DNA from 2 places in the Arthrobacter sp. YA7-1 genome. Region 2 is predicted to be linked to the other one. Evidence: riboswitches for the same ligand, from Rfam matches in the RefSeq annotation. Region 2 holds a riboswitch; the other holds the start of a gene.

Region 1 (4,207 bases), 470 kb from region 2:
GAAGGCATCGAAAGCCAGTCCACGTCCACCAAGATCCTGGCCCCGGAGCTCCTGTACGGCGAACCGGACCTCACCATCAAGGTTGTCCGCGACGTCTTCAACGAGGACTTCTCCAAGCTGATCGTCTCCGGCGACGAAGCCTGGGACACCATCGAGGCCTATGTCACGTACGTGGCGCCGGATCTGGTGGGACGCCTTGAGAAGTGGACCTCGGACCAGAACATTTTCTCGGCATGGCGCGTAGACGAACAGATCCACAAGGCGCTGGAACGCAAGGTCTTCCTGCCCTCCGGCGGTTCGCTCGTGATCGACCGCACCGAGGCCATGACCGTTGTGGACGTCAACACCGGGAAGTTCACCGGCAGCGGTGGCAACCTCGAGGAAACCGTCACCAAGAACAACCTTGAGGCTGCCGAGGAAGTGGTGCGCCAGCTGCGCTTGCGCGACATCGGCGGAATCATCGTCATCGACTTCATCGACATGGTCCTTGAATCCAACCGCGACCTCGTATTGCGTCGCCTCGTCGAGTGCCTCGGCCGGGACCGCACCAAGCACCAGGTCGCCGAAGTGACGTCGCTTGGCTTGGTCCAGATGACCCGCAAGCGCATGGGCACCGGGCTGCTCGAGGTCTTCGGCGAGCAGTGCGAGACATGCGCAGGGCGCGGAATCGTCACGCACGACGAGCCTGTCGAGCACCGTCGGGCCAACGTGGTGGCAGCTGAACACCACCACCCACGCACTGAGTCACAGCCGGCCGTCCGCCCGGAGCAGCGCAAGCGCCGCCGCGGCAGGGGCGCGGGCCAGGGAACTGCCGAACTCCCGGTCACGCCTCCGGTGCCGGTCCACACGGTCGAATCCACTGATCCGAACCGGCAGGCAGCCACCCGCGCCGCCCTTGCCACCATCGCGGCGGCGGCCCACGCTGCCCACCTGCACGACGACGAGCTCCACCACGCGGCGGAATTGCTCGCGGACGGGCACGTAGCCGAAGCAACTCCCGCAACACCGGCCGCCCCGGCTCCTGCCGCTGCATCGGGTGGCGAGGAACGTTCGAAGCCTGTGCTGCGGTTCGGCGGCGAGGAAGTGGCCCTGCCCTTCGTCCACCACGAGGAAGAGCCAGCGAGCGGCGCCCCTGCGATGAGCCTGGATCTGTTGGCTCAGGCGTTCGCGGGACTCGGGGAGGCGCCCGGTACGGTCCCGGCAGCCGTGGAAGCCCAGGAATCCCCAGCAGAGGCCCGCGCGGGCGTTGCAAGCGGTGAATCCCCGGACTCGGGCTCGCGTGGACGCCGAGGCCGCCGCAACCGCAGTGCCAGCCGTGCCCAGGGTGCCGCCAACGCCACCAACGTGGAGCACCACGAGGTCGCTGTGGCTGCCTCCGGCGGGGCAGCGCACGAGGCCAAGGCACCGGACGCTGCACCGGCCAAGTCGGCGCCGGCAGCGGAACCGATCATTCTCGGAGTCGGCGTGCCCAAGTCCCAGCTCTAGGCGCAATACCCTGCAGGGCCCCGGCCGTTCCACTCTCGTGGAAACGGCCGGGGCTTCTGCGTTTCCGGCTGTTTCACCTGGCCCCCGCACGCCCCGGTTGCATTGGGCGATTTCAGCGGGCGGGGTGTGATCCGGGTTAAGCTAGGGGACTGACACGGGGTGCCGCGCACCAAGCCGGCTGAGACCAAACCCGTTGAACCTGTCCGGTTAGCACCGGCGAAGGGATGTCTCGCATGACTGTTTCGGCGCAATCGGCCGTCTACCCGCTCAAGGCTGTCCAGAACCATATCCCCAGGGTCCTCAGCATCGCCGGCTCGGATCCCTCGGGTGGTGCCGGAATCCAAGCCGACCTGAAGAGCATTGCGGCCAACGGCGGCTACGGCATGGCCGTCATCACGGCGCTCACCGTACAAAACACGCAAGGAGTCACTGCCGTCCATGTGCCTCCCGTGGAGTTCCTGCGCCAGCAATTGGATGCCATCAGCGACGACATCACGGTCGATGCCGTCAAAATCGGCATGCTCGGGGACGCCGCGGTCATCCACGAAGTCCGCCGCTGGCTCGGCGGGGCGCGTCCCGCCGTCGTCGTGCTGGATCCGGTGATGATCGCCACCAGTGGAGACCGGCTCCTCGCGGAATCCGCTGAAACCGCACTGCGGGAGCTGCTGCCCCTCGCCGACTTGGTGACCCCCAACCTTCCCGAATTGGCCATGCTGCTTGGCGAAGCTGAGGCGACTGACTGGGCATCGGCGCTGGAGCAGGGCAAGCGACTGGCAGCTGCCTGCGGAAACACCGTCCTGGTGAAGGGCGGCCATCTGCAGGGAGCGGGCTGCCCCGATGCCCTGGTCAACACCGGGGGAGTCCTGAGCCAGGACGTGGTGGAATTCGCCGCCCAACGTGTGGAGACCCGCAACAGCCACGGCACGGGATGTTCCCTGTCGTCGGCGATGGCGACGGCCAAGGCGCGGCTCGGCGATTGGGAATCTGCACTGCGCGTGGTCAAGCCTTGGCTACAGGAGGCCCTGACCCAGTCCGAGGTGCTGGAAGTGGGGAAGGGCAACGGGCCGATCCATCATTTCCACGTGCTCCAGCAAGAGCTGCAGCCAGGGGATTTCGCCGTCCGGATGTGGGACGCCGCCCAAACGGAACTTGCGGCCATTTATGGCCTGGACTTCATCCAGCACTTGCAAACCGGTGGCCTCGGCGAAGCGCAGTTCAGCTACTACCTGTCCCAGGATGCCATCTATCTCAACGGCTATTCGAGGGTCCTGGCCAGGGCAAGCGCCCTTGCCCCCAGCGAAAACGAACAGCTGTTCTGGGCCCGCGGCTCGCAGATGTGCCTTGAAGTCGAGTCCGAGCTCCATCGGAAGTGGCTCAGCGGACGGCAGGTAAGCGAAAAGCAAGGCCCCGTCACCAAGGCCTACGTGGACCACTTGCTCGCGGCGTCGGCGTCGGGCAGCTATGCCGTGCTGTTGGCTGCCGTGCTGCCCTGCTACTGGTTGTACGCCGAGGTGGGACAGCAGCTCCACCATGGCTACCTTCAGGCCGGAGCGTCGGACGAGCACCCTTATGCGGACTGGCTGCGTACTTACGCGGACGAGGCGTTCGCCGAGGCCACCCGCCAGGCGATCGACATCACGGATGCCGCCGCACGGGCCGCTTCTCCTGCCGAGCGTACGGCCATGATGGAGGCATTCTCCGAATCCTGCCGCTATGAAACTGCGTTCTTTGATGCCCCAAGGCTGCACGGCTGAACCGGTTTCCTGGTGCGGAAGGACGGGATGGCGGGGCCATTCCGTCGGACGCCGCAGCGTGTCGGCGTGAGGATCCGGGATTTTCCCGGCTGGCAGGGTAAGGTTGACGGGCACGGTACCGGATGGCGGCATAGCCAGTCTGTGGCAGCCATCACGTGGCAGCCTCCGGACCTGGCCTCATTTGCAGCCGAAGGCGAAACTAGCGTAATCTAGATCTTCGGTGCTTACGCCAACACTTGGGTTATGCCCCTAGAGACCTTTCATGTGGAATTGACATTTCACGTGGATTTGTTCGAGGGATGACTCATGGATTCCGTAACGGAGTCCACGGCGTTGAGGCACAGCGTGAACCAGGCCCGTTTTCGGATCGGGGTTCCGCACGCAAATTTAGTAATAAACGTCGAGAGAAGTGAGTGCCCAAGTGGTGTACGCGATTGTCCGCGCAGGCGGCCGCCAAGAAAAGGTTTCCGTTGGAGACTACGTAACCCTGAACCGCGTCCCCGGTGGAGCCGGCAGCACCCTTGAGCTGCCCGCACTGCTCCTGGTGGACGGTGACAAGGTCACCTCCGCTGCTGCGGATCTGGCCAAGGTCAAGGTTACGGCTGAGATCCTCGAAGACCTCCGTGGTCCGAAGATCGTCATCCAGAAGTTCAAGAACAAGACCGGCTACAAGAAGCGCCAGGGTCACCGTCAAGAACTGACCAAGATCAAGATCACCGGTATCAAGTAACCACTGGTTGCTGTTCAGGTTTTCAACAGATTCCCCAGAATTTAAAGGCAGGCATTTCAAATGGCACATAAAAAAGGCGCGAGCTCCACTCGCAACGGTCGTGACTCCAACGCCCAGTACCTCGGCGTGAAGCGCTTCGGTGGCCAGGTCGTTTCCGCAGGCGAGATCATCGTCCGCCAGCGCGGCACCCACTTCCACCCGGGCGCCGGTGTCGGCCGCGGTGGCGACGACACCCTGT
Region 2 (4,207 bases):
GGTCACGATTTCGAGTTCGTCGCCCTCTGCGAGCGCGGTGGCAGCCCACTGGCTGCGCGGCACCACTTCGGAATTGCGTGCGACGGCGACGCCGATCTTGCGTCCGTCGGCCGCCTGGCCGCTGGGGTCCACAACCCGTCCGGTGATGTGGCTGACGAGTGTGGTCACGGACGCGCCGTCGCTCAGTGTGTGGTCTGCGCCGTTCAATTTGATGTTCATGCGTGGTCCTTCGGAAGGAGATGTGGGGTGTCGGCCGACGGGCCGCCTGTGGATGCCCTTGCTGCAGACAGCGGGCGGGAGAAGCGGTCCGGGCGGAATTTGTTCCACCGCGGATCGACGGTGCCATCCATGAGTCCGACGCAGATTTTCGCCGCTGCCGGGGTGAGGAGCACGCCGTGCCGGAAGAAGCCGCTGGCCACGATGAGGCCGGGCACGGTTCCTTCGCGACCTTCGACACGGCCCAACAGCGGTGCGTTGTCCGGTGTGCCAGGGCGGGCACGGGCGGTCGCTTCGAGGAGTTCCAGTTCGGCGACAGCCGGAACCAGTACCTGGGCGTCGCGGAGCAATTGGTACACGCCGCCTGCTGACACCGGGTTGGCTCCTCCCCCGGACGCCGACAAACCGTCTTCGCGTTGCGTTGCGCCGATCACCACGGTCCCGTCGTCGCGGGGAACGATATACACGGGCACTCCGCGCACCATCCCACGGACGGTGGCGGTGACAAGGGGCTGCAGATGCTCCGGGACGCGCAACCGCAGTATGTCGCCGTACACGGGACGCAATGGCAGCGACAATCCATCCGGCAGGCCGTTCAAGCGGGCAGCATCAAGTCCGTTGGCTACTACTGTTTCCGTGGCGAGAACTTTGGCGCCCGAGCCGAGCACCGTCCCGACGACGCGCCCGTCCTCCCACAGGAGGCCCGCCGCAGTGTCGTGGACCGCAAACCCGTCTCCTGCCTCCGCGATCCAGCTCGAATCGCCGGGCTGGTGGTTTGCCAAGGCGGCGAGAATCGCGGCCGAGAGCCGGCGCGGATCCACTTGGTGATCGCCCGGGATATCGAAAGCACAGGAAATCTGCGGGCTCAAGAGCGGCTCGCGCTCCCGCGCCTCGCGCAACGGAACGGATTCCACCACCAGGCCATGGGCGAGCTGGACGTCCCGAAGGTCGGCGAGCGCCCGGCGGTCCGCGGCGTCCGCACCGACGGCGAGAGTCGGCGTCGTGCGGTAACCCGTGCCGCGCCCGGCGCTTGAGCCGGTCACATTGCGTTCGAAGCCCGGCCACAACGCCGATGATTCGAGCATGAGCTCCAGGAGGTCCTCTTCCTGGTAGTGCAATTCGCTGACGGGCGCCAGCATTCCCGCTGCCGCGAACGTAGCGCCGCTGGCCGGTGCGGGATCGATGAGGGCAACCGAACGGCCGGATCTGCGGGCTTCCCCCGCGATGCCGAGGCCAATGACACCGCCCCCGATCACCGCGACATCCGCGTGGAGGGGCCCGTTCCGGGTGTTTGCTTCTTCCATGGAGTCCTTCCCTACGCCGGTACTAGCCGGATCAGGTCAAGCGGTCGGCGCTGAAGCCCTCTCAGCCGCGCGGCGATTGTGACCGCCGCCGCGGCTCCCGCGGTACCAGCCCAGTTTAGAGGAACTACTCTGTTTCCATGACCCAGCACGATGTCCACACCACCGCCCGCCTGTACCTCTGCACCGACGCCCGCAAGCAACAGGGTGATTTTGAGCAATTTGTCGATGCCGCATTCGAGGGCGGCGTGGACATCATCCAGCTGCGTGACAAGACGATTGAAGCCGCCGAGGAACTGGAACTCCTGGAGATCCTGCAATCCGTGGCGCACCGTCACGGCCGTCTCTGGGCAGTCAACGACCGGGCGGACGTCGCTTCCCTCTCGGGTGCACCGGTGTTCCATATCGGCCAAAAGGACATTCCGCTGCGCTCGGCCCGGAAGCTGCTCCACGACCCCACCATCATCGGCCTCTCCACGCACACGCCGGAACAGATCGACGCGGCCATCGCCGCGTCCCCCGGCCGCAGCGGCCTGGACTACTTCTGCGTCGGGCCGGTGTGGGCCACCCCTACCAAGCCGGGACGCTCCGCCGTCGGGCTCGATCTGGTGAAGTACGCCGCCAGCGCGGTGAAGCAGGCAGACGCTGAGACAGTCGGCGGCGTGGTGCTCCCCTGGTTCGCGATCGGGGGCATCGATCTGGGCAACGTCGAAGAGGTAGTGGAGGCCGGTGCAAGCCGCATCGTAGTGGTCCGCGCCATCACCGAGGCAGAGGATCCGACGGCGGCAGCCCAGGCACTCCTGGCCGCCCTTGACGCTGCGGCGGCCTAGCGAGACGCCGAAAGATTTTGGAGTTACCCTGACTTTCGTGTCACATCAGCGGATAGCCCCGAATGTCAGTGAAACGTCGAATCAGCTCGCGGAAGCACTGGCGGCGCTTCGGACTGAACTCGAGCTGCCTGCAGGCTATCCCGCTGAAGCGCTGCGCGACGCCGAAGCGGCGGTTTCCGGACACACCCTGCCGGTGCAGGACCTCACGGACGTTCCGTTCATCACGATCGACCCGGCCTCTTCCACGGATCTCGATCAGGCGCTCTTCATCGACCGGTCCGGCGATGGTTACAGGGTCCTCTACGCCATCTCCGATGTGCCCTCCTTCGTGCCCCCGGGAGGAGCGCTCGACGCCGAAACCCGCCACCGCGGGCAAACGTACTATGCCCCGGACGGCCGCATACCGCTGCACCCCGAGATCATCAGCGAGCACGCCGGAAGCCTGTTGGCCGGCCAGACGTGCGGCGCGTTCGTGTGGGACTTCGAACTCGACGCCGAAGCGGAGTTCCGCACCGTCTCTGTGAGTCGGGCAAGCGTACGCAGCCGCGCCAAGCTCGACTACAAAGGCGTGCAGGCGGAGATCGATTCCGGCGCGGCCGATCCCGTCCTCCAGCTCCTCAAGGAGGTCGGACTCAAGCGGGTGGAACTCGAACGCCGCCGCGGCGGAGCCAGCCTGAACATGCCTGAGCAGGAAATCGTGCAGCTGCCCGACGGCGAGGGCTACAGGATCGTCGCAGCTCCCTCGCTGCCGGTGGAGGACTGGAACGCCCAGATTTCGCTCATGACCGGGATGGCAGCCGCCCAGCTGATGCTCGACGGCAAAGTGGGAATCCTACGGACCATGCCCGCCCCCGATGAGCGTTCGTTGCTCCATTTCAAACGGCAAACCGGGGCGCTTGGCAAACCTTGGACCGAAGGGACCAGCTATGGCGAGTACCTGCGGAGCCTCGATGCCAAGGACCCCCGGCAACTGGCCATCCTCCATTCAGCGGGACTGCTTTTCCGTGGTGCCGGTTACACGCCTTTCGACGGCGAGGTCCCGGACAGCGTGATGCAGTCCGCCATCGGGGCACCCTATGCCCACACCACCGCTCCGTTGCGCCGCCTGGTCGATCGATTTGTCCTGGTCATCTGCGAGGCGCTCAGCAATGGAACCGAGATACCAGCATGGGCCCGGGACGCTTTGCCGAGCCTGCCCGAGATCATGGCGTCATCCGACCAGCTGGCCGCGAAAATGGAGCACCTGGCCCTGGACACGGTGGAGGCAGCGCTCCTTGTCAACCACATCGGACAGGAATTCGACGCCGTGGTGATTTCCGGATCGAAGCCCGCCAAAAACAACGGAAACGGCAACGGGAACAGCCACAACGGCAACAACGGAAACGGCAACGGGAACGGAGCCCAGCACGGCCCCTACGGTGTCGTGCAGATCGCCGAGCCCGCGGTCACCGCTCGTTGCGATGGCGAAATGGAGTCCGGAACGAAGGTCCGCGTGAAACTGCTTCACGCGGACATTGCCACCCGCCAAATCACCTTCGAGCTCCTCCCGTAGCGCACTTCGTTCGCGGGCCCGGGACCGCGATCCGGGGTTTATTGTCCCCAGACGCTAGACTGTGTAAGTAGTAATGGATGCCCGGTCGTTGATTCAGTTCATTTTTTGACATCAACAAGCCCGCCCCTACGCGATCTTGAGATACACCAGCTGGTCCCCAGTGCCAGTATTTAGATAGCCCGCGATCGGCTTCCACTGGATTTGCTTGCGCCCATCCGTGCTCCGGAACGGCCCTGCCACAACCGTTGAGCACGCAGCGCAGCCCAAATGAATAAGGAAAACTCCACTGTGAGTGAATTGCACACCCA

The links. Region 2 has a riboswitch for thiamine pyrophosphate ahead of thiO (glycine oxidase ThiO). Riboswitches for the same ligand answer to the same signal wherever they lie in the genome.
Region 1: another riboswitch for thiamine pyrophosphate. It lies ahead of thiD (bifunctional hydroxymethylpyrimidine kinase/phosphomethylpyrimidine kinase); the one in region 2 lies ahead of thiO (glycine oxidase ThiO).

The regions. Positions count from the first base shown of each region.
Region 1 covers NZ_CP110114.1:2,583,410-2,587,616, reverse strand. The annotation lists gene OIT41_RS12120 (Rne/Rng family ribonuclease) at 1-1,485, shown strand, start outside; TPP riboswitch at 1,631-1,727, shown strand; gene thiD (bifunctional hydroxymethylpyrimidine kinase/phosphomethylpyrimidine kinase) at 1,719-3,239, shown strand; gene rplU (50S ribosomal protein L21) at 3,661-3,969, shown strand; gene rpmA (50S ribosomal protein L27) at 4,030-4,207, shown strand, end outside.
Region 2 covers NZ_CP110114.1:3,057,361-3,061,567, forward strand. The annotation lists gene thiS (sulfur carrier protein ThiS) at 1-219, opposite strand, end outside; gene thiO (glycine oxidase ThiO) at 216-1,520, opposite strand; TPP riboswitch at 1,512-1,631, opposite strand; gene thiE (thiamine phosphate synthase) at 1,658-2,347, shown strand; gene OIT41_RS14280 (RNB domain-containing ribonuclease) at 2,385-3,899, shown strand; gene OIT41_RS14285 (DEAD/DEAH box helicase) at 4,188-4,207, shown strand, end outside.